Regions from separate parts of the Mediterraneibacter gnavus ATCC 29149 genome, predicted to be linked through region 2. Evidence: a T-box and tRNA genes for the amino acid it is inferred to sense, from the RefSeq annotation. Region 2 holds a T-box; the other holds one or more tRNA genes.

The links. The T-box of region 2 lies ahead of proS (proline--tRNA ligase). A T-box ahead of a tRNA ligase gene usually reads a tRNA of that ligase, here a tRNA-Pro.
Positions count from the first base shown of each region.
Region 1: it encodes a tRNA-Pro, which carries the amino acid that the T-box ahead of proS (proline--tRNA ligase) is inferred to sense. The anticodon was not compared.

Region 1 covers NZ_CP043051.1:3,518,408-3,525,758, reverse strand. Annotated here, with positions in the region: gene FXV78_RS17530 (YdcP family protein) at 1-221, opposite strand, end outside; gene FXV78_RS17525 (YdcP family protein) at 237-560, opposite strand; gene FXV78_RS17520 (VaFE repeat-containing surface-anchored protein) at 738-3,791, opposite strand; partial or broken gene FXV78_RS18925 (manganese catalase family protein) at 3,925-4,155, shown strand; tRNA gene FXV78_RS17510 (tRNA-Pro) at 4,260-4,334, shown strand; gene FXV78_RS17505 (glycosyltransferase family protein) at 4,471-5,988, shown strand; gene asnB (asparagine synthase (glutamine-hydrolyzing)) at 6,146-7,351, shown strand, end outside.
Region 2 covers NZ_CP043051.1:694,358-701,708, reverse strand. Annotated here, with positions in the region: gene FXV78_RS03505 (potassium/proton antiporter) at 1-85, shown strand, start outside; gene FXV78_RS03500 (RluA family pseudouridine synthase) at 21-707, opposite strand; gene FXV78_RS03495 (5-bromo-4-chloroindolyl phosphate hydrolysis family protein) at 881-2,107, shown strand; gene FXV78_RS03490 (toxic anion resistance protein) at 2,107-3,237, shown strand; T-box leader at 3,287-3,495, shown strand; gene proS (proline--tRNA ligase) at 3,589-5,031, shown strand; gene FXV78_RS03480 (AEC family transporter) at 5,034-5,942, shown strand; gene rpsL (30S ribosomal protein S12) at 6,132-6,551, shown strand; gene rpsG (30S ribosomal protein S7) at 6,784-7,254, shown strand.

The DNA of each region.
Region 1 (7,351 bases), 730 kb from region 2:
TCGGCGTTGTAGCCATAATCTTTTAACGGCACAGTCGCCGGAACAGATACCTGTATCATGCGTCCCTGTGTGTTGCATTTCAAATCGTAGGTGCGTTCCTTAATTTCTTCACTGACCGTTCCATCTTCATTCTGTACATGAACCTCACGGCGTAATGCGGAGAACTTCAACACTCCGAAAGTCTTTTCTTTATCAATGACGATTCCATTTGCTAATCTCATAATCTTAATACCCCCTTATTTACTTTCCACTGGTAACATATCGTCTGCAAGTAAGATGTAATTGACAAATCCACGTTCCCCGATTTTATAGCCATCGGTAGTGATTCGTGGATTGATAAGTTTTACTTTCTGCTCCGGCAAGAAATGTTTTTCGCCAGCTTTGGCAGGAAGTGTCACAACTACATCATCAGCTCTCTGCACATCGGAATACAGGTTGTAGCTTCTGGTAATGACAGCCATACGCCCGTTGATTCTCTGCTGTTCCGTAGTATTTTCTCCGGCAAACTCCAAGTTCCCGAATGTCTTTTCCATGTTTGGTACGACAAATCTTAATTCCATAAATGATTGACCTCTTTTCTTTCTGTTTTAGTTTCTTTCCTGCTGTACTTTGTGGGGAGATACACTCCCCACGCCCCTAGTGGACTTCACGCTCCCGTAAATCAGAGCTTCACGGGAGCGTGAAGTTGCAAAAAGGGTGGCGACCTCGAACGCTCTACCAACCGCTACATTACCGCCTTATGATTTCTTTCTACGGCGTTTGAAGTAAAGCATACCGCCAAGCCCTACGCAGGAAAGACCGAGCATGGCAAGATAAGCATAGATATTGGTATTGTCGCCTGTTTTTGGACTGTCACTTGTCTTAGTAATCGTAGATGGTGTATCCGGCGTGTCGGTATCCTTTGGTGTGTCTGGGACTTCCGGCACTTCCTTGATTGTCACAGTCTGTCCATCGTCTGTGATGTCCTTATGTTCCGTCACTTTCTTTGGTTCGTCTGGATTGCTTATATCGTATAATTCCTCAAATGTAACAAGGCTCTTGCCACCAAGAGAAGAACCATCAAAGGTAAAGGCAATCTCTACCGTCATTTTTTCACTGTCGGCTGTGAACTCATAATCATTGGATACTTTCTTTCCATCAATCAGAAGTTCTGCATTTTCCTCTTTTAACATCTGCCAGCCGGAAAGTTTGTATTTTATTCCAATTTCCAGACCATCTAATGTGACTTTATCCACAATCGTTACATCTTTTTCGGCTTCGATTTCTTTCTTGCCGTTCTTGTCCGTAGCAGTAGTATGGATTGTGATGATACGTTCCGTGATAAGAACCGTCTGTCCATCATCGTTGATGTCTTTATGTTCGGCAACCTTGACAGGCTCTTTCGGATTGCTCATATCGTACAATTCCTCAAATGTAACAAGGTTCTGACCGCCAAGAGCTGAACCATCAAAACTGTAGGTAATCTCAACCGTCATTTTTTCGCTGTCAGCAGTGAATGTGTAATCACTGTCTACATGTTTCCCGTCAATCAGAAGTTCGGCGTTTTCTTCCTTTAACATCTGCCAGCCGGAAAGTTTATATTTTGTTCCAACTTCCAAGCCATCAAGTGTGACTTTGTCCACGATCTTGATGTCTTTTCCGGCAACAATCATTTTTTCGCCTGTTTTCTTGTCGGTAGCTGTGGTATGGATTGTGATTTCTTTTTCGTATTCATCGGTCAGTGTCCCTAAATCTACGGTCACTTTATTTCTGGATACGACTACCTCAAATGCTGGAATCAGCTTAAATCCGGCGTTGGAATCACACTTTAATTCCTCAATCACATAGGTATCATAAAGTAATGCACCTTTGCTGTCGTCTGGTTCAGATGTACCAAACCATACACCGTCCTCACTGGATTTTCCGGCATTGGTATTGACCTTGTGGGAAGCCCAGCTTGAAGCAGTGGAGAACTGACCGTTTTTGTCAGTAACTACAATATGGGATTCTCCCGTTGTCTTGCTTGTGATTCTGAATGGAACACCTGCAAGGCGTTTGTGTGTACCTGCACCGATTTTTACACCCTCAATATCGCCACGCTTAATCTGGTTGTAGACAGAGTGAGATTTGTCAGTCAAGTCCACGATTTTTCTATCTTCCGTGATAGAAAAGTCGATTGCTTTTGCACCATCTGTTAAGTAGCCCTCTGGTGCTTTACTTTCTTCTAATCTGTAATTTCCGTAAGGAAGCAAGTCAGCAGAAGTAGAATCAATTCCATCAATGCCTGTCTGAATCTTCTTGACAGTTTCATTCTTGTTGTATAATTTTCCCTCTACCAGTACAGGACTGTCATTTAAGGAAATGATATTAAATTCTGTGTACTGTAAGGTCGCACTTCCCTGTGCTTTGGTATCCTTTGTTTCAAGGTCACGTTTCTGGATTTTTACACCGCCACGGATAACCTTGTCAGATACGGAATACTGGTTGCTTCCAGAAAGTACGGTAAGTTCGCCATCTTCGGAAATCTGTGTAAGGTACGTCCCCTTAATCTGTTCAGAACTTCCGTCAGCCTGCATATATGCACCATCTAATAAGTAGCCGTTAGGAGCTTTTGTTTCTGTGACAGTGAGTGTACCAAGTGGCAGTACATTTTTACCGTCCTGTGTATAGAAGCTGTCGCCGGATACCTTGTAGCTGTCGGCAAGTCTGGATACATAATGGATAGTTCCGTCACTGTCTTTTTCTGCAACGGTTTTGGTTGTCCATGTACGGGTAGCCTTTGCAGGAAGATTGTCTGCATTGTAGTATCCGTCATAATAGCTCCATGTGAACTCTGCACCCTCTAAAGAAGCAGTTCCCTGTGGAGTGGATTTTCCTGTTTCCATGTCGATTTTAAATAAATCAATCAAAGTTTCGGTGACCTTTGGAGTGTCAGCAACAGTCAAAGTCGCTGTTTTTCCAACTTCCACATTTAAGGCATGTACAGTAGAATCCAGCTTGTAACCCTTTGGAGCAGAAAGCTCTTTGATGTAAACTGTTCCGGCTTTTACCTCAACTTCTTTGGTATCGCTGTTTCCATCGGCAGTAAGTGTGGCAAGCTGGCTGTTACAGCCCTTATCAGAATAGACGCCAAATGTCGCACCCTCAAAGGAATAGTTGGCATTGCCATCTGTGACCGTGGGATTGGAAGAAGTCTTTTTGACCTTTGCATTTCCCACATTTAACTTCGCCCAGAACTGTCCGATGTCCTGTCCTTCGCCAGTGTAGATGTAACCGCCACATTCATAGCGTCCCTTGTTTGCTTTCACAAATACTTTCGCACCAGCGTACACTTCATTCTGTACCGCCTGTGGGATTTCATTATAGGAAGCTCTGACGTTATCGCATTGCCAGCCGAGCTGTTCACTCAATCTCTGCCAGACAACACACTGTTCCAACAGATAACCTTGTTTATAATTCAAGTTCGTATGAGAAGCGGTATATTGCTTGACGTACTCTAAAGAAAGAGCAACGTCCGCAATCTGATCGCTACTCATGCGGGTGCTTGCGTCAGAACGTGTTTTATATCCATTCTTGAAACTGGTATTGATGTCCACACAGTAGGCAGTTTCGCCCTCAACTTTCATGTGTCCCTCATTGAATGTAGATTTGATAGAACCATCATTCATAACGTGTTCAATGTAGCCGACACGTTCTGCTGATTCTGTCCAGTATTGATTGCTGGAAGCATGAACCGCCGTCACTGGTAATGCCGTGAGAATCGTTGCAAAAGCAAGCGTTCCTGTCAGCAATCGCTTTACTAGCTTATTCATATTTCTCTTTCTCCTTTCGATTTTTGGTATGAAAAAAGACGCTCATTTCTGAACGCCTAAATATTGAAAACACTGGAACTATGTAGGATAGCTTGTTTTATCTTCATATTATATTGTGTAATGTTGTTCTTACGAAGTCGCCCCAGAACAAAAAGCCCGTACGACTTACGATAACATTCTCAGGCTTGTAAAAGATCCGGAAGTCTGTGATCCGATTCGTTTCCTGCGTCAGCGTGAAATCGTGCATTACCAGAGATTCGGTGAAAATCTTCGGATCGTGCAGGAACACCTGGACAGCAAAAACTTCTATGCATTCAATCCTGAGTTTGATAAAAATCCGAATTGCGGATGTAAGCGCTCATAAAAAAGCAGGCGGAGTTATGAGGATAACTCTGCCTGACTTTTTATTCGAAAGGGCATTTACTTTTTTCGGGAAGTTTTGTATAATGAAAAACGGTAGTTGCACGACGGGGTGTGGCTCAGTTTGGTTAGAGTGCACGGCTGGGGGCCGTGAGGTCGCAGGTTCGAATCCTGTCACCCCGATTGATCACAAGTTGGACACTTTGGCGAGTGTCTTTTTTTGTTCGATTTTGAAAAAGGCAATTATCGGGTGGAGAAATATTCCCGCGTCTGCTATAATCGGTAGAAGAGGAAAACAGGGGAGACAGGGAGAAGTAAGATGGAACAAAGGAAAAAAGTACTTATTACCAACCTTTATTTTCAGAAGTTTACAGGATCTGAGCTGCATGTGCTGGAGTTTGCACATCTGTTCAAAGAAAAGGGATATGATGTGGTGATTGCTGTATATAAGAAGTCTTATCCACTTCTGCAGGAGTTGGAAGAGGGGATCACAGTGATTGAATGTCAGAAAGAGGCACTCAAAGAGATGGAATTTGAGATTGTCTTTATCCAGCATTTCCCGGTGTTTGATTATCTTGTGAGCCGGTACGGATTAAAATATAAACGAATGGTTGTCTCGAAGCTGAGTGTGATCAATGCCATGGAGAATCTTCCGGTCTGTACGCAGGAAGCGGCCTTCATTCTGTGTGTCAGTCCTGAATGTGCAGATATGGTAGCCATGCAGGTTCCGGAAGGAACGAAGATACGGGTTTTTCAAAACTGTGTGGAAGCAGAGTATTTTGAAGGAAGCAGCGAGTATGCAGGATACAAAAGAGCGTTGGATAAGATCGCGATCATTTCCAATCATATCCCGCAGGAGCTTTTGGAGCTCAAGGAAAAGATGGGCGGGTATTATCAGGTGGATCTGATCGGACTTGGGTATCGCACGGAACAGGTGAATGCAGAGTTTTTGCAGCAGTATGATCTGGTCATTACGATTGGAAGAACCGTACCGAGGTGTCTTGCAATGGGCGTTCCGGTTTATGTTTATGATTATCTGGGAGGTCCCGGATATCTGACAGAAGCCAATTTCAGTCTTGCTGAGCGGAACAATTTTTCGGGAAGAGGATTTGAAAAAAAGACATCAGATGAACTGTTAAAAGAGATCAAGGAAGGATATGGCCCGGCAGGAGAGTGGCTGCCGCTCTGGCAGAAGATCGCTGCGGTGGATTATCAGTATGCCAGCCGGTTTGATGAGATGTATGAAGAACTGATGGCATCTCCGGAGCTTACAGAATGCAGGACATACTATTCGGGAATTGAAGCAGAGAGAATGAAATTCTACAGCGATATTGTGTCCGGATATATCAGTGGAAAAGAATGTCAGGAATCTAAGTGTTACTATGATATCGGAAACGGTTTCTGCGAGGAGGACAGCGAGACATGGCCGAGTATGTCAGGATATAAGATTCAAAAATCCTGGCTTCTGGAAAATGCAAAGATGATGCGCTTTGATCCATGCAATGCAGCGTGCCGTTGTGAGATCTGCAGTGTGAAGATCAATGGAAGATCTGTGGAACACGAGATGAAACCAGTCAATGCAGTTTCTACAGATCGTGGAAAGAGTCTCTTTCTGACGGATGATCCGCAGTACCTGATGGATATTCCGGAGTTGGACGGCGGACCTGCATGGCTGGAAGTAGAATACCGGTTTGATATTCTTTCCGAACAAGAGGAAAAAAACTACTATTGCGAAAAGATAAAAGATCTGGAGGAGCAGCTGACAAAAGCCCGGCATCAGTTGTGGGAAGAACGGCGCAAGGCCACTTCATTCGGAATGAAGAAAACGAGAAAGTAAGGTTTTTCTTGGATTTAAGTATAGCATGTGATATATTAAAAGGCGTTGTTGCGGGCAGGATACTGTCCGGATCTGAAAAAAGAGTCTACATAACCTGTCTGAAAACTGGGAATGTTAAGGACAGGTTACATAAGTTTTAAGAGGAGATATACAGTATATGTGTGGATTTGCAGGATTTGTAGGAGAAGTTGAGAACAGAGAACAGGTGCTGGAGAATATGATAGATACGATCATCCATCGCGGACCGGACAGTTCCGGCAAATTTGTGGATGAAGATGCGGCACTTGGATTCCGGCGTCTTTCAATCATTGATCTTTCAGAAAGCGGAGATCAGCCATTATATAACGAGGACAGAAGCAAGGTGCTTGTATTTAACGGTGAGATCTATAACTATCAGGAACTGAGAGAAGAACTGATTCAGGCTGGACATACATTTGTTTCCAATACGGATTCGGAAACTTTGATCCACGGATACGAGCAGTGGGGAGAAGAACTGGTTTACCGTCTTCGCGGAATGTATGCATTTGCAATCTGGGATCAAAAGGCAAAAAGACTGTTTTCAGCGCGGGATATTTTTGGTATTAAGCCGCTTTATTATGCGCAGATGAATGGAACATTGATGTTTGGATCAGAAATCAAATCTTTTTTGGAGCATCCGAAGTTTGATAAAGTGTTTAATGAAGATGCATTGGGAAATTACCTGTCTTTTCAGTTTGTTCCGACCAATGAGACGTTCTTTAAAGGCGTGTTCTGTGTACAGCCGGGCCATTATTTCGTTTATGAGAACGGGAAAATGACGATCAAACGGTATTTTGAACCGAATTTCACAGGAGATACGACAAAATCCTTTGAAGAAGTTGTAGATGACATTGAAAAAGTCATGAAAGAGTCTGTGGAGATGCACAAGATCAGTGATGTAGAAGTTGCTTCCTATTTGTCCAGTGGAGTGGATTCCAGTTATCTGACATATTTAGGTCAGGTGGATCGTACCTTTACCGTTGGATTCGACGAAGGAAAATACAGCGAGATTCAGGATGCGAAAGAGTTTGCAGCAAGCATCAACATGAAAAATGATGCAAAAGTCATCACTCCACAGGAATACTGGGACAATCTGTCCGATATCCAGTATTATATGGATGAACCGGTGGCAGATCCTGCGGCGATCGCACTTTATTTTCTGAGTCAGGAAGCAGCGAAGAAGGTAAAGGTAGTGCTGTCCGGAGAAGGTTCGGATGAATTGTTCGGAGGATATAATATTTACTGTGAGCCTCTGGAGCATACTTCGTTTAATAAAATTCCAATGCCGATCAGACGAATGCTTGGAAATTTTGCAGAGAGATGCCTTCCAAGAGGCATGAAAGGA
Region 2 (7,351 bases):
CATTCCCAATGGAAATACGATTATCCGACAGGATGATCTGCTGGTGTTTCGTCGGCAAAAACACGCAAAACAGGCGCATGGGTAAATTCCATGTGCTTTTTTGTTTTTGGATGTGCGAATTCCAGACGGCAGGCAAAGAGCTGCAGTTGGGAAAAAGAAGTCTGGTTCGGATCATATTTTCGGTCTCCTGCGATGGGACAGCCAAGGTGAGCCATTTGTACCCGGATCTGGTGATGACGTCCGGTATCCAGATGAATCTCTGCCAGTGAAAATTCCGCTGTTGTTTTTGCAATATGGTAGGAAAGGCGTGCAACTTTGGCGCCCGGCGTCTCTTCTGTACAGATTCTGGAAGTGTTCGTGCGCCCGTCTTTGACAAGATAATCTTCTAAAATTCCGTCAGCAGTCTGTGGGCATCCGAGAAGAACCGCCTGATAATATTTGCCGAAGCCAAAACTCTGGAGCTGACGGTTCAGCTCTTTGGCAGCGGCAGGTGTTTTGGCAAATACAAGCAGCCCTTCTACCGGCTGATCCAGCCGATGGATTACTGCAAGGTAAGGTTGTTTTTTGTGTGCGCTGTTCTGATAGATATGATTTTTTAAAATGCTGACCATATCCGGAAGCCCGGGGCGGCTTGTCTGAGTCGGGATACCGGCAGGTTTCAGACATACGATGATGTCCTGGTCTTCATATAAAATATGTGGCTTCATTTTGATACGCTCCTCTTGTGAAATCTGCTACAATTATCATATAAAACAAAAGAGTGGTCAAGGGATTCTTGACTTTTACAGAAAACATCTCTAAACTAATTTACATAGAGTGATCTGCTGGAAATCAGAGACAGGATACTTTAGGAATTGACTGGCGGCAGGAGGTTGAAGATATGAGGACAAATTGGGAGTGGGAACAGTTCGGTGAGGATATCAGACGGACCGTGCAGGATGCAGTGGACTCCAGAGATTTTCGGAGATTGAATCAGACCATTACAGATACAGTAAACAGTGCCTTTCATGAATTTACAGACGGGATGAGAAACCCCCGCGGAGGATATCAGTATCAGAAAGCGGACTATGGTACCGGGAGGCAAAAGGACAGGACAAAGGGTGCCTGGCAGAATCTGGATTTGAATCAGTTAAAACGCCCCACATTGTATGCCGGGACGAGAGCGAAAAAAGCAGCAGGACTGACGATGACGATCACAGGTTATACGATTGCAGGATGTCTTTTGATCGGCGGACTGATCACAGGTGTGACCGGGATGCTGCTTGGAGCGGGAGTCGGCGTATCCGTCGCACTTAGTATACAGGTGATCCTTCTGGCAGTATTTACCGCGCTTGGAATCACCGGGACAAAACTTTTAAGCAGGGTGAAGCGGTTTCAGATTTATATAGAAGAGCTACAGGGCAGAGAATATGGAAATGTGAAAGATCTGGCGCTGAGGGTACAGAAAAAAGAAAAATTTGTAGTAAAAGATCTGGAAACTATGATCAGAAAAGGATGGTTTCTTCAGGGGCATCTGGATGAGCAGAAAGCGTGTCTGATGACCAGCAGGGAAGCATTTGAGCAGTATCAGGAACTGATGGCACAGGCAAGGCAACAGAAAGCCAGAGAGCAGGAGTCAAAAGAGAGACAAAAAGCAGACGCTGACAGAAGAGCAGGTCTGGATCCGAAAGTACAGGAAGTGATTGAAGCGGGAAATGCATATATCCGCAAAATCCGGGAATGTAATGATGCAATTCCGGGAGAAGTGGTATCAGAAAAGATGTCCCGAATGGAGCTTTTGACAAAACGGATCTTTGCGCGGGTAGAACAGAACCCGGAAGTGGTGACCGATATTCGCAGGCTGATGGAATATTATCTTCCGACGGCAGTCAAGCTTTTAGAGGCATATGAGGAGCTGGATGCACAGCCTGTGCAGGGGGAGAATATTCTTTCTTCGAAAAAGGAGATTGAGGATACACTGGATACATTGAATATCGCATTTGAAAAGCTTCTGGATGATCTGTTTCAGGAGACAGCGTGGGATGTGTCCTCTGATATTTCTGTGCTGAAGACAATGCTGGCGCAGGAAGGACTTACGAAAAATGACTTTTCAACAGGAGGAAAATGATGAGCGAAGAATTGAAAGATTTTCAGACAGCACCGACACTGACACTGAATCCATTTGCGGAGGAAGAAAAAGCACAGCCGGAAGTGAAAAAAGAAGAGCCTCTGATGGATGAAAATGTTCTGTCAGAAGAAGAGAGAAAGATGGCAGATCAGTTTGCAAATCAGATCGATTTGACCAATTCTGCCATGATCCTGCAGTATGGTGCGGGAACTCAGAGCAAGATGGCGGATTTTTCAGAGACTGCACTGGAAAATGTAAAGACGAAGGACTTGGGGGAAGTGGGAGAACTTCTCGGGAATGTTGTGAAGGAGCTGAAAAATTTTGACGAGGAAGAAGAAAAAGGATTTTTCGGAATCTTCAAAAAGCAGGCAAATAAGATTCAGGCACTGAAAACAAAATATGCCAAGGCGGAGACGAATATCAACCAGATCTGCCAGGCTCTGGAGGGACATCAGGTACAGCTGATGAAAGATGTTGCGATTCTGGATAAGATGTATGAATTGAACCTGACATATTTTAAAGAGCTGACGATGTATATTCTGGCAGGAAAGAAAAAGCTGGAAGAAGTGCAGGAGGGACAGTTGAAGGAACTCCTGACGAAAGCGCAGGCCAGCGGACTTGCAGAGGATGCACAGGCGGCCAGAGATCTGGAGGCGATGTGCGGAAGATTTGAAAAGAAGGTTCATGATCTGGAACTGACGAGAATGATCTCCATCCAGACAGCACCGCAGATCCGACTGGTACAGAACAATGATACCGTGATGGTGGAAAAGATCCAGTCCACGATCGTGAATACAATTCCGCTGTGGAAGAGCCAGATGGTACTGGCGCTCGGTGTGGCGCATTCTGCACAGGCGGCAGCAGCTCAGAGGGAAGTGACGGATATGACAAACGAACTGCTGAAAAAGAATGCGGATACATTGAAGATGGCGACGCTGGAAACTGCAAGAGAATCTGAGCGTGGAATCGTGGATATGGAAACACTAAAAGCGACAAATGAATCCTTAATCTCTACGTTGGATGAAGTGATGCAGATTCAGCAGGAAGGAAGGCAAAAACGTCAGGAAGCAGAGGCAGAGATGCAGCGTCTGGAAAATGAATTGAAACAGAAATTGCTGCAGGTGCGCTGATTGCTTGACAATCGTGAGAAATTCAGTTAGAATTCACGATGAATATGTTAGATGGGTGAAGAACAGGATTAGTATATATCAGAGAACGGCACAGAGAAGAAGCAGTCAGGTGAGAGGCTTCTGCGGAAAGGGTATAGAACCGGCCTGGGAGCTTTCGTATGAAAATGCGGCGTAGAACCGGCGTTAACGGTGTAAGAGAGAATCACAGAGATACTGTGGTTAATCAGGGTGGTACCGCCGAGTCTTTCGGTCCCTTATCGGGAAGGAAGGCTCGGCTTTTTTACGAAAAAATACAGGGCAGGATACTTCCCAGAAGAAACAAAAACAGAGAAGAAAGAAGAGGAGAACATTATGGCAAAAGAAAAAAAACTGGTAGAATCCATTACGGCCAGAGAAGTAGATTTTGCACAGTGGTACACAGATGTGGTGCGCGAAGCAAAATTGTGTGATTATTCAGGAGTAAAAGGATGTTTGAATTATCTTCCGAACGGATATGCGATCTGGGAGAATATTCAGGCAAATCTGGACAAACGTTTTAAAGAGACAGGTGTAGAAAACGTGTATCTTCCGGTATTGATTCCGGAAAATCTGCTTCAGAAAGAAAAAGATCATATCGAAGGATTTGCACCGGAAGTAGCGTGGGTAACACATGGAGGAATGGAAGAACTGCAGGAGAGATTCTGTATCCGTCCGACATCTGAGACTTTATTCTGCGATCTGTGGAGCAAAACAGTACAGTCTTACAGAGATCTTCCAAAAGTTTGGAATCAGTGGTGCTCTGTGCTGAGATGGGAAAAGACAACAAGACCGTTCCTTCGTTCCAGAGAATTTTTATGGCAGGAAGGTCATACGATCCACGCAACATATGAAGAAGCAGAAGAAAGAACACTTCTGATGCGTGATGTATACAAGAGTTTCGTAGAAGACGATCTGGCAATTCCGCTTGTGACAGGAAGAAAGACACCAAGTGAGAAATTTGCAGGAGCACAGGATACGTATACAATTGAAGCGCTGATGCATGACGGAAAAGCACTCCAGTCAGGAACCAGTCATTTCTTCGGAAATGCGTTTGCGGATGCGTACGGAATCAGCTATTCTGATAAAGAAAACAAACTGCACAGCGTATATGAGACATCCTGGGGACTGTCCACACGTATCATCGGAGCTATCATCATGGTGCATGGAGATGACAGTGGTCTGGTACTTCCTCCGCACATTGCACCGGTTCAGACAAGAGTGATCCCGATCGCACAGCACAAAGAAGGTGTGCTTGATAAAGCTAATGAACTGCTTGCAGCATTGAAGGCAGCAGGATACAGAGCTTCCATCGATGATTCTGAAAAGAGCCCGGGATGGAAATTCAGCGAGCAGGAAATGGTCGGAATCCCGACACGTATCGAAATCGGACCAAAAGATATTGAAAATGGTCAGGTTGTTGTCGTTCGCCGTGACACAAGAGAAAAAATTGTAGTGGCAATGGATGAGCTGACAGAAAAACTGTCCGAAATCCTGGAGACAATTCAGAAAGATATGTTTGAGAGAGCGAAAGCATTCCTTGATTCTCATATCCACACAGCAGCAAATATGGATGAGATGGTGAAAGTGGCACAGGAAGAGATCGGATTTATCAAAGCAATGTGGTGTGGAGATGATGCCTGTGAAGAAGAAATCAAAGCTCAGACAGGCGGAGTGACATCCAGATGTATTCCAGAGGAACAGGAACAGATTTCAGATGTGTGTGTATGCTGTGGAAAACCGGCGAAGCACATGGTATATTGGGGTAAAGCGTACTAAAAATGGCATTTCAGAATATGGTGAACATGCAGCTGATGATGTTTCTGTTGGTTGCAGTCGGATTTCTGGTGAGAAAAAAGAATATCATTGGAGAGACAGGACGCAAAGACATGGTCAATTTCTGTCTGTATGTTACACTGCCGTTTAATATCTTCCATTCCTTTCAGATGGAATGGGAGTGGAGCATGCTCAAAAGCTTTGCCCAGGTTCTGTTTCTTGCGACAGGGTATTGTATTCTTTCTATAATAATGAGCTGTATCTTTTACAGAAAGGCTGAACCGGATAAGAGAAAGCCGCTTCGATATGGAACAATCGTTTCAAATGGCGGTTTTCTCGGAAATCCTGTGATCGAAGGGATTTATGGAACGAACGGATTGTTTTATGCTTCCGTGTTTATGCTTCCGGTGAGGATCGTTATGTGGAGTGTGGGAACATCCTGTTTTATGAAAGAAAAAAGTGAAAGTCTGGTAAAAAAGGTGCTGACACATCCATGTATTGTGGCCATCTATCTGGGACTTTTCGTCATGATCGCAGGAATGTCCTTCCCGGTAAGTGTGGAAAATACGATTTCAGGGATCAGCAGCTGTAATACACCCCTCAGTATGATGTTGGTGGGCATGATGCTGGCAGAGATGAATCCGAAAGGAATACTGGATGGAACAATGGTGCTTTACACCATTGTCCGACTGATCCTGATCCCGGCAATTTTATTCGGGCTTACCGCACTGCTTCCGATTCCTGCATTACTTCGGGGAATTACGGTTATTATTGCGGGGATGCCGACACCGGTGACAACTGCACTGCTGTCTGCCAAATATCATGGGAATGAGGGATATGCAACAGGAATGATCTTTGTCACGACCATCCTGTCATTATTCACACTTCCGGTATGGTGCTGGCTCCTCGGATAAAAAAGAGAGAATAGTTGCAGAAAATCTTAGAAAATCCCTTGACTTTCGGGAAAAAACGTAATACACTAATTTAGCGTGCACAGGAGAAATTCTGTTTTTGTGCGCAAATATCAGATAATGAACCATTATCTGCAGCCCTTTCGGCATAAGCCGGAAGACAACGAGTGAAATCATAGGAGGTGAAAAAGAATGCCAACATTTAACCAGTTAGTTAGAAAAGGACGTCAGACTTCTGAAAAGAAATCTACAGCACCGGCACTTCAGAAAGGATGGAACTCCCTTCAGAAGCGTGCAACTGATGTATCTGCACCACAGAAGAGAGGTGTTTGTACAGCAGTTAAGACAGCTACACCTAAGAAGCCTAACTCAGCTCTGAGAAAAATCGCCAGAGTTCGTCTTTCTAACGGAATCGAAGTAACAAGCTACATCCCAGGAGAAGGACACAACCTTCAGGAGCATAGCGTTGTTCTGATCCGTGGAGGAAGAGTTAAGGACCTGCCAGGTACAAGATACCACATCGTCAGAGGTACACTTGATACAGCAGGTGTTGCTAAGAGAAGACAGGCTCGTTCTAAATACGGCGCTAAGAGACCAAAAGACGCTAAATAAGAAACAGAGCGCTTAGCAAAGAAGTAACTAAATAGTTAAATCGTATCACAAACAGAACTATGATTATCGTACCTTATTGGACGATACGTTCAATAAGTTAGGGCTGCGGATTTAGATACAATCGTCCCGCGGCCGCGACACATGAATTGTGATTCCATAGAAAGACACATGTGAGTACCGATGAATTAATCCCGGAAAGAATCCGGAAATTATGATTAAGGAGGGAAGGACCGTGCCACGTAAAGGACATACTCAGAAAAGAGACGTATTAGCGGATCCAATATACAACAATAAAGTTGTTACCAAACTTATCAACAACATCATGTTAGATGGTAAGAAAGGTGTAGCACAGAAGATTGTATACGGAGCATTTGAAAGAGTTGAAGCAAAAGCTGAAAAATCGGCGATCGAAGTATTCGAAGAGGCTATGAACAACATCATGCCAGTACTCGAAGTAAAAGCAAGACGTATCGGTGGAGCTACTTATCAGGTGCCGATCGAAGTCAGAGCTGACAGAAGACAGGCTCTCGCACTTCGCTGGATCACATTGTACTCCCGTCAGAGAGGCGAGAAGACAATGGAAGAAAGATTAGCTAACGAAATCCTGGATGCTGCTAACAACACAGGAGCATCTGTAAAGAAAAAAGAAGATATGCACAAAATGGCAGAAGCAAACAAAGCGTTTGCTCACTACCGTTTCTAAGAGCCAAAGCGGCAGCCGCAGATTGGCGGCTTAAGCAAATGGCATGTTCTCCGGGACTTTTTGTTTCGGGGAACTACAATATATTAGGAGGAAAAAA